4 regions of the Colwellia sp. MB3u-8 genome follow, and region 3 is predicted to be linked to each of the others. Evidence: predicted binding sites of a transcription regulator. Region 3 holds the regulator's gene; each other region holds the start of a gene.
The links. Region 3 encodes MetJ, which represses methionine synthesis genes. Its sites were predicted from a motif close to TAGACGTCTAGACGTCTA; they were not measured.
Positions count from the first base shown of each region.

Region 1: metA (homoserine O-succinyltransferase) is a predicted target of MetJ. The motif match lies at 2,535-2,552, and genes of this name have one in related genera.
Region 2: serA (phosphoglycerate dehydrogenase) is a predicted target of MetJ. The motif match lies at 1,614-1,631, and genes of this name have one in related genera.
Region 4: metK (methionine adenosyltransferase) is a predicted target of MetJ. The motif match lies at 4,672-4,689, and genes of this name have one in related genera.

Region 1 covers NZ_JACGVA010000062.1:125,800-134,176, forward strand. Annotated here, with positions in the region: gene metH (methionine synthase) at 1-1,426, opposite strand, end outside; gene metA (homoserine O-succinyltransferase) at 1,455-2,405, opposite strand; gene H4J54_RS09560 (methyltransferase) at 2,742-3,392, shown strand; gene H4J54_RS09565 (HD family hydrolase) at 3,470-4,063, opposite strand; gene H4J54_RS09570 (YoaK family protein) at 4,244-4,912, opposite strand; gene H4J54_RS09575 (hypothetical protein) at 5,276-5,461, opposite strand; gene H4J54_RS09580 (LysE family translocator) at 6,151-6,795, shown strand; gene H4J54_RS09585 (DUF962 domain-containing protein) at 6,805-7,122, shown strand; gene H4J54_RS09590 (ATP-binding protein) at 7,480-8,377, opposite strand, start outside.
Region 2 covers NZ_JACGVA010000063.1:21,508-29,884, forward strand. Annotated here, with positions in the region: gene serA (phosphoglycerate dehydrogenase) at 332-1,561, opposite strand; gene rpiA (ribose-5-phosphate isomerase RpiA) at 1,671-2,327, opposite strand; gene H4J54_RS09790 (5-formyltetrahydrofolate cyclo-ligase) at 2,666-3,304, opposite strand; gene H4J54_RS09795 (peptide MFS transporter) at 3,605-5,137, opposite strand; gene H4J54_RS09800 (SLBB domain-containing protein) at 5,817-8,377, shown strand, end outside.
Region 3 covers NZ_JACGVA010000073.1:56,197-64,573, forward strand. Annotated here, with positions in the region: gene metL (bifunctional aspartate kinase/homoserine dehydrogenase II) at 1-886, opposite strand, end outside; gene metB (cystathionine gamma-synthase) at 969-2,126, opposite strand; gene metJ (met regulon transcriptional regulator MetJ) at 2,360-2,692, shown strand; gene H4J54_RS17160 (VOC family protein) at 3,136-3,549, opposite strand; gene ccoG (cytochrome c oxidase accessory protein CcoG) at 3,702-5,081, opposite strand; gene H4J54_RS17170 (sigma-54-dependent Fis family transcriptional regulator) at 5,274-6,698, opposite strand; gene H4J54_RS17175 (malic enzyme-like NAD(P)-binding protein) at 7,006-8,247, opposite strand.
Region 4 covers NZ_JACGVA010000059.1:271,163-279,539, reverse strand. Annotated here, with positions in the region: gene H4J54_RS07955 (UbiH/UbiF/VisC/COQ6 family ubiquinone biosynthesis hydroxylase) at 1-175, opposite strand, end outside; gene pepP (Xaa-Pro aminopeptidase) at 314-1,651, opposite strand; gene H4J54_RS07945 (UPF0149 family protein) at 1,812-2,381, opposite strand; gene H4J54_RS07940 (cell division protein ZapA) at 2,617-2,922, shown strand; RNA gene ssrS (6S RNA) at 3,063-3,244, shown strand; gene murI (glutamate racemase) at 3,732-4,586, shown strand; gene metK (methionine adenosyltransferase) at 4,784-5,971, shown strand; gene rsmE (16S rRNA (uracil(1498)-N(3))-methyltransferase) at 6,565-7,311, shown strand; gene gshB (glutathione synthase) at 7,433-8,377, shown strand, end outside.

The DNA.
Region 1 (8,377 bases), on a different contig from region 3:
GCAGCAGTTCAGCTTGTTCACGAAAGTTGTCTTCACCCTCTTTTAAACTGATTGAGTTTACAATGCCCTTACCTTGAATACATTTTAAACCCGCTTCTAAAATACCCCATTTAGAAGAGTCCAACATAATCGGCACTTTGGCGATATCTGGCTCACCCGCAATTAAATTCAGGAATCGAACCATGGCCGCTTGTGAGTCCAACATGCCTTCATCCATGTTGATATCGATAATCTGCGCGCCGTTTTCAACTTGTTGTAAGGCTACTGCGATGGCTTGGTCGTAATTTTCGTCAGTAATTAAGCGTTTAAAAACCGCAGATCCTGTCACATTAGTACGTTCACCTACGTTAACAAACAAGCTATCGTCTTTGATGGTCAGTGCTTCTAAGCCGGATAAACGACAAGCTATTTCTTTCGCTTTAATTTCCCGAGGTGTGATATTCGCTACGGCATCAGCCATGCCTTTAATATGCGCTGGCGTGGTGCCACAACAGCCACCAATAATATTTAAAAAACCCGCATTGGCCCACTCAGCAACATGCTTGTCCATATCTTCAACGGTAAAATCATATTCACCAAAAGCATTAGGCAAACCCGCATTAGGATGAGCAGAAATCGCCACATCTGAAATATGGCTTAATTCCTCCACATATTGGCGTAATTCAACCGGGCCAAGCGCACAGTTTAAACCAAATGAAATCGGTCTAGCGTGACGTAAAGAATTGTAAAACGCTTCGGTGGTTTGCCCTGATAACGTTCGCCCTGAGGCATCGGTAATCGTGCCTGAAATCATCACAGGTAAACGTTCACCACGACTTTCAAATACGGTTTCAACGGCAAATATAGCGGCTTTAGCATTGAGGGTATCAAATATTGTTTCAATTAAAATGATGTCACTGCCGCCGTCAATCAAGGCGTTGGTTGATTCAATGTAAGCGTCTTTGAGCTGATCAAAGGTGACATTACGATACGCTGGATCGTTAACATCAGGGGAAATTGAACAAGTGCGGTTTGTTGGCCCTAACACGCCAGCCACAAAACGGGGTTTATCTGGATTTTTCGCGGTGAATTCATCAGCCACTTCACGTGCTAATTGCGCCGCAGCGAAATTAATATCAGCACTGTACTCCGCCATATCGTAATCAGACATGGCGATAGTGGTGGCGTTAAAAGTATTGGTTTCAAGAATGTCAGCACCGGCAACAAGGTATTCGCGGTGAATAGCTTTAATAACCTCAGGTTGAGTCAGCACCAACATATCGTTGTTACCTTTAACGTCGCTATGCCAATCAGCAAACTGCTCGCCACGATAATCTTGCTCTTCAAATTTATACGCTTGGATCATAGTGCCCATAGCACCATCTAAAATAAGAATGCGCTTTTTTAATTCGGCTTGTAATCGGCCATAAGAAACTGACTGCACCACAGGTGCTTTTGATTGAGTATTTACTTGCTTAGACACGAGATTTCCCTGGATGAATGGCTTTAATATGGTTTGCATCTAATTGATACGGCGTAATTTGATAAACGTAATAATTTAACCAATTGGTAAAAAGTAAACTACCATGGCTGCGCCAGGTGTTTGCTGTGGCTGAATGGGGATCATTTTCAGTAAAATAATGCTCAGGCATTGACGTGGTACGGCCCATTTCAAGATCACGAAAATACTCTTCACTCAAGGTTGTTGCGTCATACTCTGGATGGCCAGTAAGGTAGACTTGCTGCTTATTTTTACTCGCAGATAAATACACCCCTGCCTCAGCTGATTCCGCTAATATTTCTAGATGTTCCAGTGTTTGATAATCCGATTTATCGATATAACCATAGCGAGAATGAGGCACATTAAAACTTTCATCGAAGCCTCGGGTTAACTGCTCTTCTGGTTTCAAACAATGGTGGTGATAGACGCCAGAGAGCTTTTTTTTACGCAAATGTCGCTTCAAACCATAATGATGATAAAGCGCGGCATGTGCTGCCCAACAAGAAAACATGGTTGAAGTCACATTTTTTTCTGCCCAGTCAAACACTTGACAAATTTTGTCCCAAAAGGTTACTTGCTGATAATCCAACAACGCCAGCGGCGCACCGGTAATAATTAAACCGTCATATTGTTTATGCTTTATATCGTCGAACAAGCGATAGAAATTATCTAGATGTGCTTGCGGCGTATTCTTAGATTCATTGGCATGTATGCGGACAAATTCAACATTAATTTGCAATGGTGTATTGGCCAACATGCGCAGAATTTGCACTTCAGTTTCAATTTTATTGGGCATTAGGTTAAGAATAGCTACTTCCATTGGGCGAATTTCTTGATCTGCAGCGCGACGTTCAGACATAACAAAAATATTTTCTTTGTCTAAAATCGTTAAAGCGGGCAATTCATCGGGGATTTTTATGGGCATAGTAATAACCTAATGTCGGGTAATTCGTTATATCTGTGATCGCTATAAAATAACACTGTAAAACAGTATTGCTCTTTACCATTTATATTTACCTACAATGTGACTTGGATTGCTAGCTATGTCAACCTCTAAACGTATAGACGTCTAAACATTTTAATCTGCTTTAGTCGTTTATCGTTTAGTTGCCAAAAAAATTCGCGACAAAAAACCTGTACAAGCTAAATTATAGCGCGCGAAATATATTGTCATTTAAGCTAAACACTGTAATCTTAGCCGACTCGCGCACTTTGCCATTTGTCTTAAGAGACTTGGCTCCGCGCCTACCTAGGCAGCACAATGACAAACCTTCGCTACAGTTATCAAACCATCGAGTTTGGTAATACTGATATCCATCTTTGTACCTTACGTGATAAACAAGAATTTTATGACCCTGAAGACATTGCCCAAAACTTAGGCATTTCATCGGCAACTTGGTCTTTATTTGGTGTTATTTGGCCATCAAGCTTAGTGCTGGCACATTTTATCTCGCAATACCCCGTTGGCACAAAACGGGTATTAGAAGTAGGCTGTGGCATAGCGCTTAGTAGCTTACTATTAAACAAACAAAAAGCGGATATAACCGCAACAGATTACCACCCCGAAGTAGGAAAATTTTTACTGAGAAACACCCTGCTTAATCAAGACGGTCCGATTAACTATGAGCAAACTAATTGGTCAAATAAACAAGATAGCTTAGGACTTTTTGATTTAATCATAGGTAGTGACCTATTATATGAAAATGAACATATTGAATTGCTTGCCAACTTCATCCAAGCCCATGCAAACAAAAGTTGTGAAGTTATTCTTGTTGATCCGGGTCGCGGGCGCAAAACTAAATTAAGTACAAAAATGCTAGATTTTGGTTTTAGCTCTACCCATATTAAACCTGAGCATACCGATTACATTAAACAAGACTTCAAAGGTCATATTCTTAAATTTAAAAGATAGAAGCTTAGCGGCTTGTTGACTTATATATTAACAAGCCACTAAGGCATTGCTATAAATACCTAGAAGTTTTATTACCGCTACGCGTTGCGTAACCAGCCTTTTTCTACGGCAAACTCAATTTGCTCAGCAACATAAGTCCATAATTTTGGGGCTAAACCATCTAAGAGATTGTTACGCGCAATAACTTCAGATCGGCTAACATTATGCTTAGCCCAACTCCCTCCATCATTTTTCATATTTTGCAGTAAAGGTAATACGCGATCCATTGCTTTGGCAAATTTAGCATCGGTTGTTTCTGCCGCTTCAAACTCTAGCCACAAGTTTAGCATTTCTGAGTATTGCTTTTCAGGCAACAAACCAAAAATACGCTTTGCCGCATCAAGCTCTTTGGCTTCTTGCGCATCAAGTTCGGCTTGTGCAGCAAAAGCAAAAGTATCGCCGGCATCAATTTCTACTATGTCATGAATAAGTAACATGCTAGTAACTCGAGCAACATTGACTGGCTCTGCGGCATAAACATGTAAGGTTTGCGCCATCATGGCAATATGCCAGCTATGCTCGGCACTGTTTTCTGGTCTATTCTTATCCGCCTTTACCATCACCTTTCGGTAGACAGCTTTAAGACGGTCTAACTCTAAAATAAAATCTAATTGTTGCTTCAAGTCTTGCATTACCTCTCCTATATGAAAGCTAGCACGATGATTTTATGATCACATGAGTTGATATGGGGGCTTTCATCGATAACTCCACCTTTGCAACAAACACTATCTGGTGAAGCATCAATAAAGCGACCTAATAGACTAGTGATAAATTTACCCTCAACCTTGGCAAGCTGAAAAATGGTAAAAGTGCTAGCCCCTAGCTTTCGCTTTCGCATTATAGATTGAATATATTAAGGCTAATAAAATACAAATACCTGCGGGTACAAATAACGCGTAAAATTTAAATAAAATAAATAAATAAGTACCTAAGCTCCCACCGACAACAAATCCTATAATAATTAACAAAAATAATAATGCCTTTCTATTATCAAATGTATCTCCCCTTAATTTTGCACCCAACATAATACCCAAATCAGTAAAGATACCTGTAACATGAGTTGTTCTGATCACTGCACCACTATAAGTAGTGGCTAATGCATTTTGCAATCCACACGCGGCTGAGGCCAAATAATGGCCATTTAAAGAATCTTTTGTTAAGAAATAAATAGCGCCAAAAAGCAATGCCGCTTCTAGGTAAAGCAAACCACTATAATTGCGGCCTAACTTTAAGGCCCCACCGCGTATAAAGTAGCCCGATATACCCGCCCCTATTAAAAAGCTAAATAGAATAAGCAGCAAATGAAAAGCATCAGTAAATGTCGAGTTTACGACTCCTGTGCCAAGCAGTGTGGCCGTGCCAGATAAGTGCGAAATCGATTGATGTTTAAAGCCTAACAATCCAACCGCATTAATAAGTCCTGCCACTAAAGCAAGTACAAATGCACCGTATTCTACCCATCGGGGTAATTTTGAAATCACTATATTCCTTAAGCTGTTAGCACCTATTTGAGTGTAAAATTAAGCTCAGCTGAAATTAAAACAAGTTAAAATAATTTAAAATAATTAACGATATGAAAGTAGCCGAGTTACTCCACTAGTGACAAGCTGTTCAACATTGATATTGCCTTACATATTTAAAAACTGTCGAGGTATTTTGCTTAATTAACTCGGGTTAATCATCTTGAATAAGCACTTAAATTTCTTTAACAGCAAATAATCAACTTGATATAAATTCATCGATTACATATATCTAACTTAAATATCTCTGACTAAAATAAGGCTCAGTAAGCATAACTAACACCACTTAAGCTGGGCTATTACTCAGCTATTTTAAATATTACTTTATACCGAGTTAAATAAACCCGCTAGCCACTCAAAGGTTAACACTGTGGTAAATACCTTTAAGCCAACCAAGCTTAAAAGCAAAACAATGAGCAAGGTTTTATTTCTCTTACTTTTTATATTACGCCAATACAATAGTTTTGCTTTAATTTCATCCGTAACTTCATTTTTTGTATCTTTCATCATAATACTTCTCAATATAAATAATAACTTAGACTTATTTTATAGCTGATAAAGTCTCAACTGCGCATCAGATTTATTTACTTATTGGCCAAGTACGTGTCACAAATTTTGAGTGTTTTTGGCAATAATATTAAATAATACCTGCACTGTAACATACGTGTTTTTATTAACTCTTTACCCATGGCATAAAATCGAAATATCTAGACAGATTTAGCGACAAAGGCCGTGTTGTGTTGAACTTCAAGCAAGGTAACTTCTGACGATGTATCCGTTTTAATTGCTCTGTTATCGTTAATTATTCTTGTCTCAGATGAAATTAACTTGGCTATACATATTGGGCCCATCACATTAAGCTCGGCTTAGCGGTTGATGGACTTAAGTGGGATCTACAAAAAATTGCTCAACGCTATATTATTACCCGTAAAAGCCATATTGGCTAACATACTCATCGAAGTGACATAGTTAATTTGGCCACCTAGTTAGAGGTATTATTATGCATTTCATAACGGCTAATTGATAAAGAAAATTATTTTTATCAATAACTTATTCTTTTTAAACTAATATTTTCAGCTATATTTTAACCGTGTTAATTTAGTGATGAGTTTTTATCATGTTATCGACATAAGTGTTATTAGTCGCTTTTTAGGCTATTTTACGAGAATATCGTTCAGGTGGCTGTTTAGGGAATACTCATGGATTTAATGCAAGGCTTACTATTAATAACCTCCATACATTTGTTGGCGGCAGCATCACCAGGGCCTGATTTTGTTTTGGTGTCGCAGCAAACTTTGTCTAACGGCAAACAAACAGGCTTTATGGTCAGTATTGGTATTGCATTGGGCTTGTCGGTGCATATTATTTATTCTGCGCTAGGTTTAGCTGCTGTTATCGCTAACTCAGCAACCGCGTTGTGGGCGATAAAAATTATCGGTGGTGGTTATTTAATCTACTTAGGTGTGCAAGGTTTAAGCGCTAAACCGGTTAGTAACCTTGACCCTATTGGCAAAGTCAGCGAGCAAAAGGTGCTGAAAAAACATCCCCATTTAAGCGCGATTGCGAAAGGTTTTTTATGTAATGCCTTAAACCCAAAAGCGCCAATATATTTTGTCGCTTTGTTTACTGTGGTTTTATCACCCAATTTACCGCTATTACACTTGGTTATTTACGGTATATGGATGATGATATTACAGCTGCTGTGGTTTTCTACCGTAGTGGTTTTACTTTCTCGGCCAAGTGTTAATGAAAAATTTCAACGCTTAGGTCATTGGATAGACCGTGTACTTGGTGGTGTTATGATTTTAATCGGCTTAAAAGTATGGGTCAGCAAAATAAATTAGGTGATTTTCATGACAAATACACCCGTTAAACAATATAAAAACTTTAAGTCGTTTTATCCGTTTTATTTAAGCCAACATGAAAATATTATCTGCAGAAGGTTGCATTTTATTGGCTCTAGTTTAATGATAATCACTCTGGCCTATGTCTTGATTAATGCTGCTTGGCCCTTGCTCTGGACCCTACCTTTTCTGGGTTATGGCTTTGCTTGGCTTGGTCATTTTTTCTTTGAGAAGAATAAACCAGCGACCTTCACTTATCCTTGGTATAGCCTGTTAGGTGACTGGGTTATGTATAAAGACATCTTGATGGGTAAACTTAAGTTCTAAGGATTTTTTGCTTGGCTTTAGTTGACTTGGATATAGTTGACTTGGATATAGTTTACTTGGCTTTAGTTTACTTGAATATAGCACAATATTATTCAGCAGGATTGAGCTTGCCATCCAACATACAATTAAAATAGTAGACTTGATAGCACACTCGCAACAACAGCGCTTAAGAGCGATAGCATCACATAACAAATGTTGGCTGACATGCTCGGGTTCTGGTAACAAACTATAGGTGTGATTGAAAAATATTCGCGGTCATTAGCGCTCAAATTGAACATAGGGCCAGACTTAAATATGCCCTTAGAAACACGGTTTAAATAACCTGTTTAAATACTAATAAGCTTGCTTAAATACGCCTTACCATAACACTTGGTCTATTTCATTCAACAATTGTTGGGTGTGATGATTGACCAGCAAACTTTCATTGTTTTGATTGTTTTTAATTGTCATGTCTAGTTGCAGGGCACATTTAGATAGCTCAGCAAAGCCAAACATTTGCGCGGCACCAGCAATGCGATGCGACAGTCTGCCCAGTTGGTCAAAGTCATTATTATTAATGTGTAACACTAAGTCTTGCTGCTCTAATACCAAGTTCGATTTAAATTTTTGTACTAAATCTGACATATCAAGGTTACTGAAAATTTCACTCGCTTTTTCGTACGAAAAACTGCCATCGTAAAACTTTGTAATCGTTGGTATAAAAATATTTCGTTCAATGGGTTTAGATAAATGGCCACTAAAGCCCAAGGATAAATAATGCGTTATTTCATGCGACATGGCGTTTGCCGTTAAGGCAAAAATTGGCCTTTTACAACCCTTTTGCCGCAAAATATTAAACGCCTCAATACCATCCATTTCTGGCATTTGAATATCCATTAAAATCAACTCGGGTTGGTGTTGTTCAAATAAAGCGACCGCTTCTAAACCGTTACGGGCGGTTAACACCTCTAGCCCCAATGACGCTAATAATCGAGCAATAAGTCGTCGATTATCGTTGTGATCTTCAGCCAGTAAAATGGAGCCCTGTAATGGCGCAGCCGCTTCTTCAACAGTGACTTTGGTAGACGATATGCTACTTTCACTGCATTGCTCACTGAAACTGGCTGTACAAGGTAAACTAAAAGCAAAAACACTGCCCTGATTTAGCTCACTTTCAACTTCAATTTTACCGCCCATAATTTTGGCTAACTGGTCTGACAAACAAAGTCCTAAGCCTGTACCACCAAAGCGTCGGCTAATACTGCTATCCCCTTGG
Region 2 (8,377 bases), on a different contig from region 3:
GGCTAGTGTTAAAGGGCAGTTTTTACTGCCTTTTATCTACAGGAAGTACGGTGATTTTTTTGTGCCAGAGAAATACTAAGTAGTCTACATCCATGTAAGTAATAACGCGGGTGCATTGACGTACAATAGCGAATAGGTACAGGAAATATGGCAATGCTGTGAGTAAGTCGCTGTGAGGTAAATAAATCTTTACGGTGAGTCATAGTAAATCGGTATTTATCTTATCAAGTTAAGCACTTAACATAGTGTGTTATAGCTCAAACGGCAGCAGAAATAAAAAAGCCAAAGAAGATATTCTTTGGCTTTTTAGTTTTTCAAATCAGCGTTGATATTAGTTTAATAATCTTACTCTGATTGTTCCATCAATCTGTTTTAATTCTTTTAAGGCTAACTTGCTATTTTCAGCTTCAATATCAATCACTACATAGCCAATTTGATCAGCGGTTTGTAAATACTGAGCGGCAATATTGATATTGAGTTTGGCAAACATTTGGTTGATTTGCGTTAACACCCCAGGTCTATTGTGGTGAATGTGCAATAAACGACTTGTGCCAAGATGGCCAGGTAAGGATACTTCAGGAAAATTAACAGCAGATAAAGTTGAACCATTATCTGAATATTTAGCAAGTTTACTTGCTACTTCAAGGCCAATATTTTCTTGCGCTTCTTTGGTACTGCCACCAATATGTGGTGTTAAAATCACGTTATCAAATGCACGTAACGGGCTAAAAAACTCATCGTCATTACTTTTAGGTTCAACCGGGAATACGTCAATTGCTGCACCAGCCACTTTTTTACTGGTTAATGCCTCGGCTAAGGCCTCAATATCAACAACAGTGCCGCGCGAAGCATTAATAAAGATAACACCCTGTTTCATGACCTCAAATTCTGCTGCACCCATCATATTTTTGGTTTGTGGCGTTTCAGGTACATGCAAACTAATAACATCCGCTTCTTTCAATAATGAAGTCATAGTCGGCGCTTGGCTGGCATTGCCTAAAGGCAGTTTAGTTTCAATATCGAAAAAGCGAACTTTCATCCCTAAAGTTTCGGCTAGTATGCCAAGTTGCATACCAATATGACCATAACCGATAATACCTAAGGTTTTGCCTCTGGCTTCAACTGAACCCGTAGCTGATTTATTCCAAACACCACGATGTGCTTGGGCACTTTTTTCTGGAATACCACGTAATAATAATAATGTTTCGCCCAATACTAACTCAGCGACCGAGCGGGTATTTGAAAATGGCGCATTAAATACTGGGATACCAAATGATTGTGCTGCGGCTTTGTCTACTTGATTGGTACCAATACAGAAGCAACCAATAGCAACCAGCTTTTTAGCGTGGCTTAAAACATTTTTATTTAAGTCAGTGCGAGAACGTATACCAACAAAGTGCACGTCGGCAATTTTATTAATTAGCTCTGCTTCTGAAAGTGAGGCTTTAATATATTCAATATTTGAATAGCCTTTATTTTTCAGCTCTTCAAGGGCGCTCTGGTGAACACCTTCTAGAAGTAGTATCTTAATCTTGTCTTTTGCTAGTGAATTGTTGCTCATGATAGTTTATCTTCTCTCGATCAAACATTGATGTACTTAAATATATTTCAAATAAGCTTTTAGATGGCTAGATACCTAAAATACCATATAGGGTATAAACTCTAAAGTGTTATTTTATTATTTTTGTACCCTCTGCACTGCCGATAATTAAGACATTTGCTGGACGATTAGCAAACAAGCCATTAGTCACAACACCAACAATAGCGTTAATGCTGTTTTCTAACGCTTTAGGGTCCATTATTTTTAAGTTATGCACATCAAGAATAACATTGCCGTTGTCGGTAATAACCCCTTGGCGATAAACCGGATCACCACCTAATTTTACTAGCTCTCTGGCGACATAACTGCGCGCCATTGGGATAACTTCTACCGGCAATGGAAAACGACCTAGCATAGGCACTTGCTTAGTGTCATCGGCGATACAAATGAAGGTTTTTGCCACCGCAGCAACAATTTTTTCGCGGGTAAGGGCAGCACCGCCACCTTTGATCATATGCATGTGAGGGCTAATTTCATCAGCGCCATCAACATAAACATCAATACCGTCAACGTTATTAAGCTCAAACACTTCAATACCATATGATTTTAAACGCTCAGTTGAGCCTTCAGAGCTTGAAACTACGCCAATAATTTTATCTTTAATGGTGGCAAGGGCGTCGATAAAATAATTTACCGTTGAGCCAGTACCGACACCAACAATGGTATCTGCTTTGATATAGTCTAGGGCTTTTATTGCTGCCGCTTTTTTCATGTCATCTTGAGTCATAATAGGCCTGTTTTAAATAAGTAAAAAAAATTAGCGATCAGTTTTAAGCTGTCAGCTTTCAGTAAACGATAGTGTTCAGTTAAAAGTTAGAAGTGATTAGCATTCAGTGAGAGGTAGTTATAAAGCAAAAGAAGTTTTCGAGACATATTTTAACTATGTCTTTGTAACTTACTGATAGCTGAGAGCTTAAAACTGACAGCTATCTAGCTACCTCTCAACTATCTCTTCGTAACTTACTGATAGCTGAAAGCTTAAAACTGACAGCTATCTAGCTATCTCTTAACTATCGCTTCTAGCTTTGGTCAGTATTATAACAAGAGTATCGAGTTAATTAGCTTTTATTTATGGATATCAAATTTATATTGTCTTGTTGGCGTAATAATCTCAGGTAAGGGAATATCCCACAGTTGTGTGGGAATGGCGTCTATTAATTGGATGTCATGTGCTAAGCCTATGGGATAAGGCTTTGTTAACTTGCTTTGTGTAACCTCATGCGGTTGATTCTGATGGCGGTATTGCTGATACCAGGATGATAAGGTTCTATCGTAGAATCCGCCGCCCATGCCTAAACGATTACCTAATGGGTCAAACGCAACCAAGGGGGTAAAAATAATATCTATTTCGCCGATAGCTTTAATCAAACGCACGTCAAGTTTAGGTTCTAAAATGCCATAGTTATTTTTTTTCATGACACTGCTTTCATCATAATGGAGAAATAATAACTGCCCATGACTAAAAGGGTGAATAACAGGTAAGTAGGTCTTTTTGTTGTTTTGCCAGCACCATTTTATAAAGGGCATAGCATCAAGCTCACTGTCATTGGCTAAATAAAGCGCAATGTTTTTTGCCGCTAGCACATCTCTACGGGCGCTGAGTTGAATGAGTAAATCATCGGAGAACTCTTGTTGCTCAACCTCACTAAGACTTTGGCGTTTAGTTCTCAGTGATTTTCTTATTTCATTTCGTGTAGACATCATCAATAGCGTTTTCTCCTTAGGTTTTAAAAGACAGCGCTGAGTTTGAAGTTTTGAGCTGTCAGATTTAAAAAAATAGCTTTCAGTTTATTTGTCTGTTTGGCTTTATGCCACTAGGTTTTTTATTCGCTGTAAGCTTGACGGACTAAAGTTCGACCTAAAAAAATTTTATCAACCATCAACTCTAATGTTTTACTGAAAGCTGACAGCTATTTTCTTTTACTGATAGCTTAAACAATTTTCATAGACAAAAAAATAGCCAACATCTAGTTGGCTATTTTTAATGTTAATTATTCAAAATAATTATGCAGTAGATGTTGCGCTTTTACCTTCAACCGGCGATGAAGTGTCATCTTCTTCTGTTTCTAAGGCTTCCCAGAATCTAGATTTCAAGCCAATGAGTAAAATAATAATACCAATACCGATACTAAATAAACTGATTTGAATATATAAGGCTGGAATTTGTTCAACGTTGTTTGGATCGTAATTACCAGCAAGCAAACCAGAAATAATATTACCAATTGAATACGTTAAGACAAATACACCCATCATTTGGCCAGCAAATCTTCTTGGTGATAATTTACTTACGGCACTTAAGGCAATAGGACTTAAGCATAACTCACCCACTGTGTGTAAAAAGTAAGTGGTAATTAACCAACCGGGCGCAACTTGTAAGCCACTTGCTGCATATTGTGCGGCAAAAAACATCACGATAAAGCCACTTGCCATAATAATTAAGCCAACAGCACATTTAATGCCGTATGCAGGTGTAACCATTCTTTGACCTAATTTAATCCAAAACGCGGCGAAAAAAGGTGATAGCAAAACAATAAACATCGCATTAGAAAACTGAAACCATGCCGTTGGAATTTCAAACGAACCTATCATACGGTCAGTGTAATCACGAGCGAATAAGTTTAATGATGAGCCAGCTTGTTCAAAGCCAGACCAGAAAAAAGCTGAGGCAATACAAATTAATAATAGTGCCCAAAGTTTTTTCTTTTCATTGCCGGTTAAGTCACTAAAAAAGTAAATAATGGCATAATAAATCACAAAAATTAAAGTAAATGCTATCGCAACATATTGTGCAGTGGCAATAGGGTCTATCACCACAATGCCTTCAAAGGTTAAAACAGTGACCACTGCAATGGCGACTAGCGAAGCTACTATAATTATCCAGCTAGTGCGTTGACCTTTTGCTGATAAAGGTGCAACCGGTTTTGCGCCAACACCTTCTAATTTTGGTGTGGTAATTTTATATTGAATAAGGCCGGCGGCCATACCTATTGCTGCGGCGCCAAAGGCATAATGCCAACCAAAATCTGAAGCTAAATAACCACAAACTAAATAGCCAATGAAAGAACCTAAGTTAATGCCCATGTAATAAATAGCATAACCACTATCACGGCGCTTATCATTTTCACTATATAATTGGCCAACCATAGCGCCAATATTAGGCTTTAATAAACCCGTACCTAAAATAACTAAGATCAAACCAATAAAGAATGTTTTGTCATTTGGGATAGCTAAAACTATGTGGCCAAACATGATGATCATGCCGCCATACCAAACCGCTCTTTGCCCACCCAGTAATCTGTCTGCTATCCAACCGCCGGGTAAGCCCATAAAATAGACGGTACCTGTATATAAACCATAAATAGCGGTTGCCGATGCAATAGTTAATGCTAAACCACCTTCTTGTAAGGTTGCTGTCATAAAAAGAACAAGCAGTGCGCGCATGCCGTAATAGCTCATGCGTTCCCACATTTCGGTGACGAAAAGTGTTTTCAATCCGCCCGGATGGCCATAAAAAGCCTCTGAATTTGGGGTACTCATATAAAATCCTCGATAGGTAATACTAAACACGGTTTAAAATTATTCTTGTCTCAACATCAATATATCTAGGTTCCACTGCAACATGCAATTTCAACATTAAGCGGCTATATATCGGGTTGATCGTGCTTAGGTAAATTAGAAATTTTTATTAATTAGCCCGTTTTATACCTTTGCTAGCCTAGAAAGGCAAGTCTGACAGGTTAATCTTTTGTTAATGATGGGAAACTGCTCAATTTTTGTTGGGTTAAATCATGACTTTTTACTATCACTCAATGCCTGATAGGGGGAAATAAGCAATTAACTCAATATATTATTGCGGAATTTAACTGAGCCGTGCTTGATTAGTGGCTGTTTAATAAAGTGGCTGATGCTCAGACTGATATTTATTTTTAGCCTAAGTTTGTTACTAAAATAAAATTTCTGTAAACAAAGTTATCCGATGCCATCAACAGCTAATAGACATTGATTAGTCAACGTGCGTGTTAGAAAGACAATATTAACTAAATTACTGATAATTTTGCCAAATAAAACTTGAGCGCTGCTGCAATTCGCCGAGCTATATCTGATGATGGGTTTAATAAAAAGTTACTGTAATCAAAGCACACTTACTGATAAACTCGACGCTGTTTAACTTTAGATCTAAGTTATGTCCCCCGTATATAGGAAGAAATACGCGCCAATGATGCATTTTATTCGTCAACTGACAAGCCTTCTCGTCGTTTTTACATTCTCTGTTAGTGCTATCGCGGCGCAAATTAGCCAGCAGCAAATAGAGCAATTTAAAAATTTACCTAAATCTCAGCAGCAGGCATTAGCGCAAAACATGGGTGTTGATCTCGATGCGGTTATGGGGCAAATATCGGGTAGCAACCAACAAACACAATTATCATCTACACCCGTTGTGCCAAGATCTACAGTTGAAAATAGTGTGGTAGGGCAAGCAGAGGTTATTGAGTTTGAAAGTGACACTGAATTATTTAAGCCACTAACAAGGTTTGGTATCGACGTTTTTTCGAATGCGCCCAGCACCTTTACTCCTACTATGGACATCGCTATTCCTAATCACTATATATTAGGCGTTGGCGACCAATTGTCGATACAAATATATGGTAAAGAAAATGCTGAGTACACACTGCCGATAACACGCGAGGGCAATATACTTATTCCGGATGTTGGGCCGATAAAAGTGGTTGGTTTAGCGTTTGCTGAAATGAAAAAATTTCTAGCTGAAAGAATTCAACAACGCATTATAGGTGTAAACGTGGTGGTCAGTTTAGCCGAATTACGTTCTATGCGTATTTTTGTTTTAGGTGACGCTTACAAACCAGGCCCATATATCTTAAGTTCACTGTCAAGTGTTACGCACGCTATTTTTGCTGCCGGTGGAGTTAGCGATATTGGCTCATTACGTAATATTGAAGTAAAACGCGCGGGCAAAATAGTACAAACTGTCGATTTATACGACCTACTCATAAACGGTGACTCTTCAAGCGACATTTTGTTGCAATCTGGCGATGTGGTTTTCATTCCAACTCAAAGTAAAAATGTTTCAATTCGGGGTGAAGTTAGGCGTCCCGCTATATACGAACTAAAAGCTGGCGATAACTTCAATCAACTTATTGAAATGGCAGGTGGTTTATTACCATCAGCTTATCTGCAATCAACCATAGTAGAACGTTACAATCAAGACAGTTTACGTAGCATCATTAATATTGACCTAACGGATAGTAAAGCACGTAAACAATTACTAAAAAGCGGTGATTATATTCGGGTGTTAAAAAGCTCGGGAATGTATGAACAATCAATTACTGTTATTGGGGCAGTAACACGCCCAGGCAAATATCAATGGCAACAAGGTCTTAAAATAACTGATTTATTACCTAATTTAGACTCTCATATCTTGCCTTCTGCAGATTTAAGTTATGGCTTAATTGTGCGTCAAAAAGACCAAGCCAGAAATATTGAAGTATTACAGTTTAATTTAGCCAAGGCGCTTGATAACTCAACACCTAACCCGGTTGATAACCTTGTCTTATTACCTAACGACAAACTATTGATATTTGCTAATGTTACTAAACAGTTGGATGAGAAAATATCATTAGACCAATTGGCTTTTACCCAAGAGCAACTTTTTGCCAAAGAGCGGCAACAGGCTAAAACGTCACATAAAGAGAAATTGTTTTGGGACAAATATAGCGGCAGTTCATCACAATATGCAACAGACACTGATGCAACTGAAGAAGCAGGGCGTTTAGCCAATCAATCTTTAGTGCAGATGACCAATACTAGTTTAGACCACAAAGTCGAAATTCGTGAAATGGGCTTGTTTTCTCGCCCTCGTTTGTTAGCGCCAGTGCTAACAAAGTTACGTCAACAAGGTGCTTCTGGCCAACCCATTCAACTGATCGAAGTCGATGGCCAAGTTAAATTTCCTGGTGTTTATCCGCTAGCGAAAAATGCAAAAGTGAGTGATTTATTAGCCGCCGCTGGTGGCGTGAAAGAGTCGGCTTACTTAGCGCGAGCAGAAGTGACTCGTAATACACTTACTGCGGCAGGTGCGACAAAAATTTCTTTAGATGTCGACCTAGGCTTAGCCTTAAAAAGAGATGAAGTTTTCGATATTGCTCTGCAAAGTAAAGATCGACTGAATGTGCATAAAATTCCGGCCTGGAGTGAAAATTATATCGTTGAATTACGAGGTGAGTTTGTCTTTCCGGGTAAATATACTATTAGCCGTGGTGAAACCTTAGCTGACTTAGTCAAGAAAGCGGGCGGTTTAACCCAATATGCTCACCCTGATGCGTCAGTATTTACTCGCATAAAGTTAAAAGAACTAGAAAAGAAAAATTTAATTAAGCTTGCTGGCGACTTACGTATTGAAATGGCCTCTAAATCTTTGACCGAGCAAGGTGGCTCAGCATCTTACGACGACGGTCAAAAAATATTAGCAGATATTACTAAATTAGAGCCAGTAGGGCGTCTAGTCATTAACCTGCCCAGTTTAATGGCTTCAAATAATGACGATGTGTTACTAGAAGGCGGAGACATACTTTATGTACCGACTAAGACAAATTCAATTAATGTTATTGGCCAAGTTCAGGTGGGGTCATCACATTTATATAATAATATAATGTCGACTGAAGACTATATCGCGCAAAGTGGTGGCATTAAAAAACGTGCTGACGCCGAGCGCATTTACGTTATCTCGGCCAGTGGTAGTATTAAAATGGTTGAGGAAAG
Region 3 (8,377 bases):
TACCCAAACGGCCCAGTTCATTGGCAACCGCATTAGGTAAACGGTGTAATTTTCTCGCTAAGGGTACAAGCCTTGGGTCAGCACTATAAATACCATCAACGTCAGTCCAAAGCGTTACATTGCCCGCGCCTGACAGTGCCGCCATTATAGTTGCTGAGTAATCACTACCATTGCGCCCTAACGTGCAGGCTTGTTGCTGTTTATTGCGCGCAATATAACCGGTAACGATCATCAGTTGGTCTTGTTTTTGCAGCGGTAAAAAGTTTTCCTGGCTCACGGTATAATCAATGGCACAATTTTTTTCATCTTTTAGTAAAAGAAAGTCTCTGGCATCCAACATATAACTTGGACACACACTTTCACTCAATACCGCAGATAACAAGCGCGCGGACCAAACCTCACCAAAGGCCAATAAGTCATTTTGATAACTCAATGGATCACTAAGGGGATCAGTCAGTAAATTTTCTGTTATTTGTGCAACATCCTGCTTCAGTAAATTTTTGAGTCTGGCGGCACTACTGGCATTTAACAGTTCATCAATTAACTGAGCTTGCGTCACATTAAGTGCAGTAATAGTTACCAGCAAATTCTCACGCAAGGTGTTTACCTCATGACTCGTGCTCACTTGCTCAGTGTTAAGCGAAGTTATGTCCTGAAGCTCTATTGCGAGTTGATAAAGATTAAATAATGCATCCGTGGTATTGCCATTGGCAGATACCACAATAATGTCATTGAGTTGGCAATGCTGACGAATAATATCCACCACACGTTCAACGCAAGCACTGGTGGCTAAACTACTACCACCAAATTTATGGACATTACAGGCAACTTTTGCCAAGTGATTTTTTGGAGAGCTAAGCGTTACCGCTGTATTTGAATCGATCATTTTACTACCACAGGTATGACAACCTTGTCATACCGCCTTTAAATTATTTATATATAACGCTTAATGACTATAGATAACCGCTTTAAGCTTGGCTGGCATCGAGCGCCTGAGATAGGTCGGCCAGTATATCGTCAATATCTTCAATACCAACAGAAAGTCGCACTAATGACTGGGTAATACCGGCGGTAAGTTGTGCTTCAATTTCCATCCCCGCATGGGTCATGGTTGACGGATGACAGATCAAACTTTCAACACCTCCAAGTGATTGCGCTAGGGTGAAAAGTTCAAGTTTATCAAACAGTATTTTAACCGCTTCAACGCCACCTTTAAGCTCAAAACTCATCATAGCTCCAAAATCATACTGCTGTTTTTTAGCTAATTCATGTTGCGGATGGCTGGCTAAACCCGGAAAATAAACCTGTTGAATAGCCGAATGCTGTTGCAAAAATTTTGCCACGGCATTGGCATTAATTTGATGCTGCTTCATCCGTATTGGCAAAGTTTTTAAGCCACGCAAAGCTAAAAAACTATCAAAAGCTGAACCCGTAATACCAATGCAGTTTGCCCACCAAGCTAGTTTTTCACCTAAAGCTTGTTCTTTGGTGACTAGCACACCGCCCACCACGTCGCTGTGACCATTAATATATTTGGTGGTGGAGTGAAAAACAATATCGGCACCCAATAACAAGGGTTGCTGCAATACTGGCGACATAAAGGTGTTATCAACCGCCACTAATGCGCCAACTTGATGGGCTTGTTTGGTAATGGCAGCAATATCAACTAAGCGTAACAATGGATTACTCGGTGATTCAACTAACACTAATTTAGGTTTTGTTGCTAAGGCTTGCGCCAAGGCTTGTTGATCATTTTGATCAACCACCACGAGCGTAAACTGACCCCGCTTGGCAAGATGGGTAAATAATCGAAAACTTCCGCCATAGCAATCATGCGGAATAACAACCGTGTCTTGTGTATCAAGTAATTGGCAAATAAGATGTACCGCTGACATGCCGGTATTTGTCACAATGCCAACGGCACCCTGCTCTAAATCTGTAATAGCTTGGGCAAACGTAGCGCGAGTTGGATTACCGGTGCGTGAATAGTCAAACTGACGCTTGTCGTTAAAACCTTTCAGTGCATAGGTGCTTGAAAGGTGAAGAGCTGGAATAACAGCGCCATGGTGTTGGTCGCTATTAATACCTGCTCGAACAGCGGTAGTGGCAATTTTTTTCTCGCTCATGTGTACTCCGGTAAAAATATTTTCTGTATAGATGTTTGGACGTCTATCAATCTAAATGGTTTAAGTTCGCGGGTCAAGTACTTTAGACTTCTAAACTTCTACACATTCGTTATTGACTCACGCCCCACAACCAGTAAAATCAAGTAGTAAGAATAAATTTATCACAAACTGGCCTACCAGACAGGTTTAACAAGGATAAGTTTATCTCAATTAATTAGCATAGAGGAATATTCATGGCAGAGTGGAATGGCGAGTATATTAACCCATACGCCGAACACGGGAAGAAAAGTGAACAAGTCAAAAAGATCACCGTGTCTATCCCTTTACGTGTGTTAAAAGTGCTCACTGATGAACGTACACGTCGCCAAGTGAATAACTTGCGTCATGCCACCAACAGTGAGCTGTTATGTGAAGCGTTTTTACACGCCTTTACTGGCCAACCATTACCTGATGATAGTGACTTGGCTAAAGACAACACACAAAAATTACCCGCGAGTGTTCGTCGGGCTTTGGAAGCAAAAGGTATAACTGACTTTAGTGAACACGAAGCGGAATTAGAAGATTAAAACCAGTAGTACAACAAGTAAATAAACAAGGCGCTGATTAGCGCCTTTTTTATTACTAAAAAATACGGGTGATTAGCAAGAGTTGCTTTGAAATATAAAACGGAACAACCCCCCTGCAGTATGCCGCTAAATACCAAAAGAATTTATTTCTGTGCATCAGCGCTATTTGAATATACTTCAAACTGGAACGATATTTATTTAGTTTGCATTTTTAGTTTACATTAGAATGACTTTTTAAAGTCAGCATCGTTCAAATAAAAAAAATTATGCCCGTCACCCATATGGCCAGCATCCAGCTTTACATAATTTTGATTTACTTAGCCTTAATGTTTCATAGTGTCCACAAATTAAAAAGCTTAATAACTGAAACTTGACTATGATCGAATTTAACTAAGCAGCTACATTAACTCATGACTGACGGTTGATAGCTGATAGCTATAAATCTACAAAGTCGCATCATTCAACTGCAATAAATCCCACTTAGTACCATATAAATCTTTAAACACCACAACCGTGCCATATTCTTCCACGCGCGGCTCTTCGTTAAACTCAACACCTTGGCTTTTCATCTGTTGATAGTCGCGCCAAAAGTCATTGGTTTGCAGAAATAAAAATACTCGTCCGCCCGCTTGATTGCCCACTGATTGGCTTTGCTCGTCGTTACTGGCTTTAGCAAGCAGTATGTGGGTGCCATTTGAATTCGGTGGTGATATTTGCACCCAACGTTTTCCGCCGCCTAAGTCAGTATCTTCAATAAGCTGAAAGTTTAATTTTTTGCTATAGAATGCAATCGCATCATCGTAGTCTTCAACCACGAGGGCAATATTTGATATGCTTTGTTTGATCGTTTTGGTCATGCTTTGTTCTCTATTCATTTTCACTACTCATCGTCCAAGTCATGATATTTTAACGTATTTTTCTTCCGTAATGAACTTTTCATGATTTAATTAAAAAAGACCTCACCTAGAGGTTTTTTTCACAATCACTAGTCATTAGCTAACGAAATTAATTAATTTGAAAAGAATTTAGTTTCTTTAACAAGCTTAATATCCGGCATATTATCAACGGCAACAGTCAGTGTCACTGGCGTGATTTTTTGGCTGATGTTTTCCGGTGTCATCGTTAAATGTACAGGCACACTGGCGATTTCACCCGCTTTTATCATCACCTTGCCGTCAACACTTAAACTCACCACTTTTTCCAACACTGTGATCTCAAATTGGCGATCAACTTTTGATTTATTAGTAATTTTCAATAAGTAACTATTCGTCACCTTATCTTGAAAGTCGAGCTGAAATAATGTGCCTCGATCCCGCAAAATAGAAAATTCAATCGGCACCCGCACTTGAATAGTAAAGATCATAAATGCCATGGCTAATACCGACATAACAGCATAGCCAATAATTTTCGGCCGTAGCAATTTAACCTTTTTACCTGCTAGTGCATTTTCACTGGTATAACTAATTAAGCCTTTAGCATAATTAAACTTGCTCATGGTTTGATCACAGGCATCAATGCAAGCACCGCAATTAATACATTCGTATTGCAAGCCATTACGAATATCGATACCCACTGGGCACACTTCCACACAAAGGTTACAGTCTACACAATCACCCAAACCTAGGTCTTTTGGCTGCTGGTTACGTTTACGAGCACCGCGGCTTTCACCACGCAATTTATCATAAGCAACCACTAGGGTATTTTTATCAAACATGGCTGATTGAAAGCGTGAATAAGGGCACATGTAAATACACATTTTTTCACGTAACCAGCCGGCATTACCGTAGGTACAAACAGTAAAAAACAGCACCCAGAAAGTAGTTAGCCCATCCCACTGCCATTGTAATAAATCAAGATACAGTGCGCGGGCCGGTAAAAAGTAACTGATAAATGTTGTTGCGGTAAAAAATGCGATTAACCCCCAAATAAAGTGCTTGGCAGATTTTCTTGCTAAGGTATCTAATGACAATGGCTGTTCATCACGTTTAATACGTTGATTGCGCGTACCCTCCAACCATTCTTCCACCCAAATAAAACTGAAGGTCCATACGGTTTGAGGACAGGTATAACCACACCAAATTCGACCAAGCCAAGTGGTTAAAAAGAAAAGTAAGTAGCAACTAACCAGCAATAATCCCGCTAAAATGATAAAGTCCTGCGGAAAAAATGTTTGTGAAAAGATATGAAACTGTTGCTTACCTATATCCAGTAAAACAGCCTGATTACCTTGAAAATTAAGCCAAGGCATCAACATAAATAATAAAACAAAGGCTAAGCCAGTGAATTGTCGAATACGTTGATAACGACCTTTTTGTTTACGGACATAGACTGAGGATTCAGATTTGTAGGGCTTAATGATCAAATCTTCTGCTTTAAAATCAAACTTCATGGTTTACTACTAAAACTAACGTTAAGATAGTTGCTAATAGCAAAATATGAACCAAGTTATAAAATTAAATTAACTCATTGTTTAATATATTATTTATAGTTACCAACTTTATGCAGATCCCACCATAAAGCACGACATATCGCGATTTGGCGATATATCGTGCCTGGCATATTATTTTTATAGTGAAAATTATTAGTTAGGACGTACAATTTTCAATTTACTCATGCGAGAGCGTAATGTACTTTCAGGTAAGCCTAATTGCTTAGCGGCACCTATTTCACCACCAATGCGCCATTTACAGGCTTTTAACACACTTAATATATAGCGGGCTTCCACTTGTGCTAAGGTTTCTATAACAGGAGGGGTAAGTGATTTTGACGAGGTTTTAAAGTTAAAATTTAGAATAGTCGATTTAGTTAAAATCATCTCGCGCTCAAGTACGTTTTGCAATTCACGAATATTACCAGGCCATTGATATTGCATTAATTGAGTTAAGCTACGGTTACTAATAGCACTGATGTTTTTACCTAGCGTTTTATTCAGTGTACTGATAATCACCTGTGATAAAAGTGGTATATCTTCTTGGCGATCACGCAGCGGTGGAACAGTTACCGGAAAAACATTAAGCCGATAAAACAAATCAATTCTAAATGTACCTTGGGTAATCATCGCCGATAAATCACGGTTAGTAGCCGCGATAACCCTTATATTGACCTTAACAGTTTCACTGCCGCCGACCCGTTCAAACTCTTGCTCTTGTAATACCCGTAGTAACTTGCCTTGTGCTGCCATAGATAATTCACCAATTTCATCAAGAAATAACGTACCTCCAGTCGCTAATTCAAAACGGCCTTTGCGTCGTTCAGTCGCGCCAGTAAATGCGCCTTTTTCATGCCCGAATAGTTCAGATTCAAGCAAGCTGGGGGCGAATGCAGCACAATTAACTTTTACCATAGTAGAGTTTTTACGTTGACTTAAGGCATGAATATTACGAGCAACCAACTCTTTACCTGTGCCATTCTCTCCCAATATAAGTACAGTACTATCAGTTTGTGCAACTAGCTCTACTTGCGACAGCATTTTTGTGATTATTGGGCTTCTACCCACCAAGCCAGCAGACGACCACTCTTGCGCTAACTCATTCTGCAAATAAGTATTTTCAGCCTGAAGTTGCTCAGTAAGCGATTGTACATTTTCCAAAGCACTGCGCAGTGCCAACTCAATTTGTTGTTGCTGACTAACATCACGAAATACCGCAACAGCACCAATAATATGGTTATTTTTATAAACCGCTCGTGTTGTGTACTCAACAGGGAAGTTACTGCCATCTTTGCGCCAAAACACCTCACCACTAACTTGTCGAGAAATACCGTCAAGCGCGGTATTGAATATTTTACATTCACAAGCGGGATAAGGCTCACCATTGCTATAACTATGATGATGAAACTGATGAATATTTTGTCCCAATAGTTCAGCGTAAGACCAGCCGGTCATGGCTTCTGCTGCAGGGTTAATAAAAATAGCTCGCCCTTGTGTATCTAAACCGTAAATACCTTCACCTACGGCGTTTAGTAATAGTTCAGAATCGGCGAGATAGGCTTTAATTTCTTTATCCATTGAACTTCCTAAAGTGATTGACTAGGTACGAATAAACACTGTTATTTACGCTAAATATCGAGGCTTATCGTAAGCCACGATATACCGTGGTTATATTGGCAGCAGTAATAGTAGCAATTTTTTAACAAGGGTAGCAAATCGTGCCCATTACATTCACTGTTATCAATTTATTAGCAATGTTTGATGTCGCCAATGCCTAAGTTAGAAGTTAAATTTCAGAGTGCCCAAAAGAAAGGGAAGCAATAAGCTTCCCTTCTATTTCATTCTTAATCTAAAACTAAAACTACATTGCTTACAAACGTAACCGTTAGCCCTGGTAATTCTCAGGCATTGCGAGTGCCGCTACACCTGAGTCTACTGCCGCTTGAGCAACCGCAATGGCTACAGCTGAACGTAAACGCGAGTCCATAGGCTTAGGGATAATATAATCTTTGCCAAAGGTTAAGTTGTCACTGCCACTAGCGGCTAATACTTCAGCTGGTACTGGTTCTTTCGCTAAGGTGCGAATGGCATGTACGGCGGCAATTTTCATTTCATCATTAATAGTACGTGCACGCACGTCTAATGCACCACGGAAAATAAAGGGGAAACAAAGCACGTTATTTACTTGGTTGGGATAATCTGAACGGCCAGTAGCAATAATTAAATCATCGCGTGTTGCCAAAGCCAGTTCAGGTTTAATTTCTGGATCTGGATTTGAACACGCAAAAATCACTGGCTTAGCGGCCATAAGCTTTACGTGTGAAGCTAATAGTAAGTTCGGTCCAGATACACCAATGAATACGTCAGCACCATCGATAGCGTCTTCTAGCGTGCGCTTATCCGTATTGTTAGCAAATAATTTTTTATATTCATTTAAATCGTCACGGCGGGTGTGAATAACCCCTTTAGTGTCGAGCATATAAATTTTTTCACGTTGTGCGCCACATTTAATCAACAGTTCCATACAGGCAATAGCTGCAGCACCAGCCCCCATACAAACAATGTTAGCGTGTCGAAGTTCTTTACCTTGAATTTCTAGCGCATTTATCATTCCCGCTGCCGTTACAATAGCAGTACCATGTTGATCGTCATGAAATACGGGTATTTTACAGCGTTCAATGAGTGCCTTTTCAATAACAAAACATTCAGGTGCTTTAATATCTTCTAAGTTAATGCCACCAAAGCTGTCAGCAATATTGGCTACCGTATTAATGAAGTCTTCAACGGTTTTATGATTCACTTCAATATCAAACGAATTAATGCCAGCAAAACGTTTAAACAATAACGCTTTGCCTTCCATCACAGGTTTAGAGGCCATTGGCCCTAAGTTCCCTAGACCTAAAATGGCGGTACCGTTGGTAATAACGGCAACGGTATTACCTTTGCCGGTATATTTATAAACGTCATCAGGGTTTGCAGCAATAGCGCGAACAGGCTCAGCAACACCGGGGCTATAAGCAAGCGAGAGATCTAGGCTTGTTTCAGCAGGGGTCGTTAATTCAACACTAATTTTGCCCGGCGTTGGGTATTGGTGATAATCAAGTGCTTGTTGGCGAAGATCTGTCATGTTTATTCCTTATGTGTGAGTCTACTACGTGAATTTTATGGGTGAACTTGAGTCGATGCTATTATTGTTGTTTACATGTTATTGCAATGCGATGTCTAATTTCAAGCTGTTTTGTATATATTAATTCGCT
Region 4 (8,377 bases), on a different contig from region 3:
TTTGCTGGCTGGCGGCATTAATAGCACTAACGCGCACCTCAGGTTCAACGCTTAACGCTTCAATAGGCGCGTTATCAACAATAGCGACACTTAACTGACTTTGCTGGCGAATAGCAAGTGCCAGTGTTAAACCCACCGTACCGCCACCGACAATTAATAGATCAAATTTTTGCATTGTTTTTCACATTTATGTTATTCACAAGCCCACAAAGTTGTAGGTAGCTGATTATTTTCCTGCCTACGTACTTGGATCAGCAAGCCAGCTTTAAGGCTTAAATCACCAGCAAGTCAATATTGATTAACTCCCTAACAACTAAGCCATCAAGGCTTCAATTTCAGCAATGGTTTTTGGTGCATTGACCGTTAGGTTTTCATAACCTGTTTCGGTTACTAGCACATTGTCTTCAATACGTACGCCAATACCACGCCATTTTTCATCCACGGTTTGATCATTTTTTGGAATATAAATACCCGGCTCAATAGTCATTACCATACCGGCGACAAAAGGGCGTAATTGCTCTCGCTGTTGACTCGCATGGTAATCACCCACATCATGCACATCAAGACCTAACCAGTGTCCAAGGCCATGAATAAAGTATTTTTTGCAGGCTCGTTGAACTAATAATATGTTTAAATTACCTTTAAGAATGCCTAAATCATGCAAACCTTTGGTCAGAAAGTCACACACTATACGGTTTAATTCAGCAAGGTTTTGTTCTGGCTTTATCGCCGCAATGGCAAGGTTTTGGCTATCAAGCACTAATTGATAAATCACTTGTTGTGCCACAGTAAATTTACCATTAACCGGAAATGTGCGTGTAATGTCAGCGGCATAACCCGCTAACTCACCACCGGCATCAATAAGTAATAAGTCGCCGTCGTTTAGCACGTCATCATTGTCAGTGTAATGTAAAATATTGGCGTTATCGCCGCCAGCAACAATTGAGCCATAAGCCGGGTAACGCGCACCATTAGTTGCAAATTCGTGCAATAACTCTGCTTCTATTTGATATTCAAACTTACCAGCTTTAGTTTGTTGCATTGCTCTTTGATGAGCGCCGCCACTGATGACATTAACCTGGCGCATAATATCAAGTTCAGCATTTGATTTATGTAAGCGCATTTCATCTAGCAAGTTACTGCAATCAATCAAGGTCCTTGGTGCTTTAACACCCGTGCGAGCTGCCTTTTTAATCTCGGCTAACCATGCAAGTACTTGTTGCTGGAATGCCTTTTGTTCATGCTGGCAAATTAATACGGCGGTTTTACCTGCCATTAACGGCAATAATTGCTCATCAATTTCTGCTAAGCTAAAACACTTATTAAACTGATAAAGGTCAACCGCTTGCACTTGACCAACACGTCGTCCATGCCAAATCTCTTGCTGAGGATCTTTTTCACGAGAAAATAAAACACTTTCTGCTGACCTTGCGTCATCACCTTTAATTAAGGCTAAAATGGCATCGGGTTCATTAAAACCGGTAAGATAATAAAAGTGCTTATTTTGGCAAAATGGATATTCGGTGTCATTACTGCGGGTAACTTCCTGACCAGCAGAAATTAATGCAATGCTATTTACCGGCATTTGCGCCATAAAATCATTTCTACGCTGACAAAATTCAGCAACGGGCAATAAGGTGTTTTTGATCATGGATACCAGCTTATTTTTTAATTAAATTTTAACAGTTAGGTCTTCAACCTTGAGTGTTTTAAGCTGATTTTTAAGTTATTGGTGTTTCAGTTTTAAAAAGGTCAGCGTTAAAAGGTCAGCGTTAAGTGCTTTATTACTAAAGCACTTTAACCGCAAAGCGCTAGTGCAAGGTCGCGCTTGTGTCTTGTTGCGCGGGTGGCGCACCTAATTCAGTAAAACACAGTAGCGCAGAGATTCTAACATATTCAGCAATTTCAAAATACGCTTGCTCGGTCGCTTCATTTTCTTCCATTTCATCTGACAAGTTAGCAATTTCGCCAAAGTCGACCAATACTTCTTTAACATCTTCAGACAAAGCGGCATTTTTAATTTGTTGTAAACCAAAGCCTAAGTTGAAGCCTTGCACCCACTTACTTAGTGCGTGCCCGCGTTCAATAATTGAGTCATCATCATCGGGTAGCATTAATTGGAAGCCGTATGAGTCATCAAGGATTTTTTGCCAAATATCACTATAAATGTCTTTAACTAAGCTTTTAATGGCTACCGGTAAACCTTCAGCATTATTAAGCATGTCATTAACCATAGCGATATAATCATTACTTTCAAATTCAAAGCCTGCAGAAATCAAACCTGTTAGCACACCGTGAATTTCAGCAGCATGTGCCTCAATACCTTCACTGGTTAATATCGCTTGTGCGGCGGAAAAATCTAAAGCGGTGTTATTAGACATAAAAATATAAATTCAATCAGGGGGATATTGTTAGCTATCTTAACATTGGCATAGCCTTGATTCCAGAAAAAACCATAGAGATCACTTGCATAGTGTAGCGCTCACCGTTATAGTTTCATCTTATGGCGCACTAAGTTTAGTTATCAGTATTTTTCTTGGTATTACAAGCGAGTAGCGCAATTTTTTGAGTTTAGAGCTCAATAAACTAATATTATGCATTGAGAATATACACGCAATGAGCCAACACACAGTCACCATAAATGTTGCCAACAAACGACTAAAAGTCGCTTGTCCAGCGGGAAATGAGTCTGCGTTGTTGCAGGCGGCGAGTGAAATAAACAAACGTTTAGAACAAGACGCCAAGAAAAAATTCTCAACAAAAACTGTTGAGCAGTCGCTGGTGATGATGTCATTAAACCTTGCGCATGATTTAATCCAAGCCCGATATGAGCAAGAGCAAGAACGCGAAAGAATGCAAAGCAAAATTGAATTACTACAAGCCACCATTGAACAAGCGGTAAACCGTACTAAATCTGCCTAATAGACTTATTCATCGTTTAACCTATTTTTAAATAAACTACTTTCGTTTAAAGAAACTTCAATTTGTTCAAGCATTAAGCGAACAGGTCTTATAAGTAATAAAAGACTTAATTTGGCTGACATTATTCGCTATAATGTTTGTGACTTCTGGGGTGTTTGTTTGTGAACTATGTCCCTGAGCCGATAAGTTTTACCTAAGGATGTTGATTATTAACTATTGTGCAAGCCCGGCTCGTATCGGGAAGCCTACGGTTAGCATGATACGTCCGCCCTGAACACCCGGTGTTCAGGACAAATGTGAACTGCGGCACCTTGGAAGTCACTTTCCTCTATTTTCTAATTCTGTAACTCATCCTATAATATCAACAATATTTTCGCGCCTTGCTAGAAAATCAAGATTAATCGCATTAAAAAATCAACCCGCATATTCATGGTCAATCCTTAAATTATCAATGATTTTATTTAGCTAAATCTTATCGTAACGTTCAATTTTTCTAAGACAGCTGTGCTAATTAGCCCTCCTTCCCTTCTCATTTTTTCCTCTCTGTAAAAAATAACAAAATTATTCACAGGGAGAAAAGCAGGAGAGCTATAGGAGGAAGCACGGAAAAACCACACTTCAAACTTTTTTAACTTACTGACAGCTGAGACTGGTCTTTAAACGTCCCTAAATGCTCTGCCTTCGGGACTCATCTCAATTGCGACAGCTTTGCAATCACTACCTATCTCAAAATATGTATAGATCTCATTTGCTTGTTGATAATATACTTAGCCTAACTAACTACACCAAACTTAAGCTGTGCTTAATTAATGCCCATGCAAAACCAAGCTGATATAAAAGCAGCTACTTCAATCCTAAAAAGTAAACGCCAAACGGCTAATGCCGATCCTATTGGTATATTTGACTCCGGCGTTGGTGGTTTATCTATCACCCAGTGCATTGAACAGCAATTACCCCATGAAAATTTGCTCTATGTCGCTGATACTCTATATGCACCCTACGGTGAAAAGTCTACTGAATTTATTCAACAACGGGTTAATGAAATTGCCCAGTGGTTTATTGCCCGTAACGCTAAAGCTATCGTTGTTGCCTGCAATACCGCCACGGTTAATGCTATAGATCAGCTACGGAGAAATATTTCAATTCCTGTTATTGGTGTTGAACCTGCCATAAAGCCGGCCGTAAATATGAGTGAAAATAAAAAAGTAGCCATATTAGTCACTAAAGCTACGGCTGAAAATAAACGCTTTTTAGCCTTAGTGGCGCAATATAGTTATAACACTGATGTTACTATTCAGCCTTGTCCCGGCTTGGTAGAACTTATTGAACAAGATAAGAAAAATTCGCCTGAGTGCAAATTAATGCTGTTGAACTATTTACAACCTTTACTCGAAAAAGGGGTAGATACTATCGTATTAGGTTGCACACATTACCCGTTAGTCAAAAACTTGATTAACGAAATATGTGGCGACAGCGTAGTTGTTATGGAAACAGCACAACCGGTAACTGAACAATTAAAACGGCAATTAGCCTTACATCAGCTCATTAATCCCAGTAAAAACTTAGGCACAACGACCTTTTACAGTTCGAAGTATTGCTTAAGACAACAAGCGCTTTTTAGCCATATTTGGCAACGGCCATTATGCTTAAATAGCTATCCTTAATGACCTAACTTCATTTTTTACCTCATTAAAATTCAATATGCTCAAGAAATTGCCATCAAAGTTTACTCAAAATTGCCACACCCTAAAGACGTTTAGCCATCTAGGCGTAAATAAATCTAGAAAAAGATTAACTAAACAGTTAGAATATCGTTATTAAAGACGATTATTGTTTTTCAGTTAATTTTTACCGAGGTTTTATGTCTACACACCTTTTTACTTCTGAGTCAGTGTCAGAAGGACATCCAGATAAAATTGCCGATCAAATTTCTGATGCGGTTTTAGATGCTATTATTGCCAAAGACAAACATGCACGCGTTGCTTGTGAAACTATGGTAAAAACGGGTGTTGCTATTATTTCAGGTGAGGTTTCAACCTCTGCTTGGGTAGATTTAGAACAAATTACCCGTGATGTTATTTCTGAGATTGGCTATACCTCATCAGATGTTGGCTTTGATGGCGCAACATGCGGGATTATGAACTTAATAGGCCAACAATCACCCGAAATTGCCCAAGGTGTTGACCGAGAAAATCCAGAAGACCAAGGTGCCGGTGATCAAGGTTTAATGTTTGGTTATGCGACCAATGAAACCGAAACCCTGATGCCTGCGCCACTATATTACTCGCACCGTTTAGTTGAGCGTCAGGCGGAAGCACGTAAATCAGGAATTTTACCTTGGTTACGTCCAGATGCAAAAAGCCAAGTAACCTTTATTTATAAAGATAACAAGCCTGTAGCTATTGATACCGTTGTGTTGTCAACTCAGCATAATCCAGATATTAAACAAGAAGACTTGCACAATGCCGTAATGGAAAACATTATTAAGCATGTTTTACCTGCCGAGTTATTAACCAAAGACACTAAATATCATATCAACCCAACAGGTCGCTTTGTTATTGGTGGTCCTGTCGGCGATTGTGGTTTAACCGGTCGTAAAATTATTGTTGATACTTATGGCGGTATGGCTCGTCATGGCGGTGGTGCTTTCTCGGGTAAAGATCCATCAAAAGTCGATCGCAGTGCGGCTTATGCTGGTCGCTATGTTGCCAAAAACATTGTCGCAGCCGGTTTGGCTGAGCGTTGTGAAATTCAAATATCTTACGCTATTGGTGTTGCTGAGCCGACCTCAATCTCAATTGATACTTTTGGTACCGGTAAAGTGTCTGAAGAGCGTTTGGTTGAAATAGTACGTGAACACTTTGACTTGCGTCCTTACGGTATAACTAAAATGTTAGACTTGCTACACCCTATGTATAAGCAAACGGCGGCTTATGGTCACTTTGGTCGCGAACCCTTTGAAATGACCGTTGGCGATGATACCTTCACCGCATTTAGCTGGGAAAAAACAGATAAAGCGGAAGCACTGCGCTTGTCAGCCGGTATTTAATTCGTACTTTGATTAAAGCTTCTGTTTAAAAAAAACCGCTCTTTGAGCGGTTTTTTATTTTCATACTCTTATTTTCATACTCTTATTTTCAATAAGCTTACCAGCCATAACGTATAAAAATACTCCTAATATGCCCTTGCTCGTCACACTTGGCTAAATATCATCATCCGCTGCCACTTATTTAGCAGGTACTTCACCAACCTCAATGATTACAGTGATATACTCAAGCAAATAGAGAAAAATAACACGGGTTATATAATAAGTTAGCTGCAAATAATAAATCGTCTGGCAAGTGACTTATCTTAATAAAAATTCAATCAAGATTAGCCGTATCTCAATTTCAAGTATTTTCATAGCCTGCGAGTTTTTCTGCTTTATTTCGAACAAGTGCTAACAAAAAATAATGTCATTTTTTTAATATAAACAATTGAATTTACGATGAGTTGCCCTTATTAACAGGCTATATTAGAAAAAATTATGACTCATACTTTCTAGCAACAAAGCCTTGGCCTTTAATCGCTATTAATTTTAACCTGAACGGCTACTGTAAATCACTCATCTATAGCTGCGACAATAAACATGGATAACCTTATATGCGTAACCCTCGTATTTACCAAGCACAAGCATTTGAAATAGGTCAAACACAAGTATTAAATGCTGACGCTTTTGGCCATATTGTGCGCGTATTACGACTTAAAGACGGCGATGATATTACGCTATTTAATGGTATAGCAGAGCAAGAAGGTTATTTTGAGTATCAAGCAAGACTTTGTAATGTAAATAAAAAGTCTGCTGATGTAGAAATTATTACTAAAAAAATCGTTGCAAACGAGTCGCCACTTAATATTCATTTAGCACAAGGTATTTCACGCGGTGAACGCATGGACTTTACTCTGCAAAAATCGGTAGAGTTAGGTGTTAATACCATTACGCCTATTTTCAGTGAACGTTGCAATGTAAAGCTTAGCGGCGAGCGTTTAGAGAAAAAGCACCAGCAATGGCAAAAAATAGTGATCAGCGCTTGTGAGCAAAGTGGCCGTTGCACTGTCCCTATTGTTGCCCTACCCATTTATTTGGATGAGTGGTTACAACAAGACAGTTCAGCATTAAAGCTAAATTTACACCCTAAAGCCCAGCACTCTATTATGAGTTTGCCAATAGAAAACCAACGGGTTCGCCTGTTGATTGGGCCAGAAGGTGGTTTAAGTGATGATGAAATTTCTCGTGCCAATACAGCAGGCTTTCACGATGTTTTACTCGGGCCGCGGGTACTAAGAACAGAAACCGCAGCCCTAACCGCAATAACGGCATTACAATGTCGTTACGGTGATTTAAATTAACTAAGTGTTAAGTTTAGTGCACCATAGAGCAACTAACAGAAAGACCAGCTAAGAATTTAATGGCTTGTAGCATTTACATAATGCCATGGCATTTATCAACATATAACCTTTAGGAAAACACATGAGCATAAAAATTGGCGTTGTTATGGACCCCATTGCCCAGGTCAAGGTAAAAAAAGATTCTTCAATGGCGATGATGCTTGAAGCGCAAGCGCGTGGTTATGAAATTTATTATATGGAAATGCAAGATCTCTATTTAGAGCAAGGCGTTTGTCGAGCAACCGCAGCCAAAGTGAAAGTATTTGACGACACTGAGCATTGGTATGAATTAGATGAACGAGAAGACATCAATGTAGCTGACTTAGATGCGGTATTAATGCGAAAAGATCCGCCGTTTGACACTGAGTTTATTTATGCCACCTACATGTTAGAACGCGCAGAAGTTGCGGGCACTTTGATTGTTAATAAGCCACAAAGTTTACGTGATTGTAACGAAAAATTATTTACCGCTTGGTTTCCAGAGTTAACACCAAAAACATTAGTCACACGTAATAATCAAAAAATCAGAGAATTTCATAAAGAAAACAAAGATATTATCATCAAACCCTTAGACGGTATGGGTGGTTCATCTATATTTCGTATTGGTGAGAATGATCCCAATGTTGGCGTAATTCTTGAAACATTAACAGCACATTCAACACAATATGCTATGGTACAAGAGTACCTGCCAGAAATCGTTGACGGTGATAAACGCATATTAATCGTTAATGGTGAACCTATGCCTTACTGTTTAGCCCGCATTCCTGCACAAGGAGAAACCCGCGGTAATTTAGCCGCTGGTGGTCGTGGTGAAGCGCGTCCATTAAGTGCTAGCGACAAATTTATTGCAGAAACTATTGCACCAGAATTGAAAAAACGTGGATTATTTTTTGTTGGTTTAGACGTTATTGGCAACAAAGTCACCGAAATCAATGTAACAAGTCCAACCTGTATTCGCGAAATTGAAGCAGCATACCCAATAAATATTAGCGGTAAACTCATGGATGCTATTGAGCAAAACATCAGA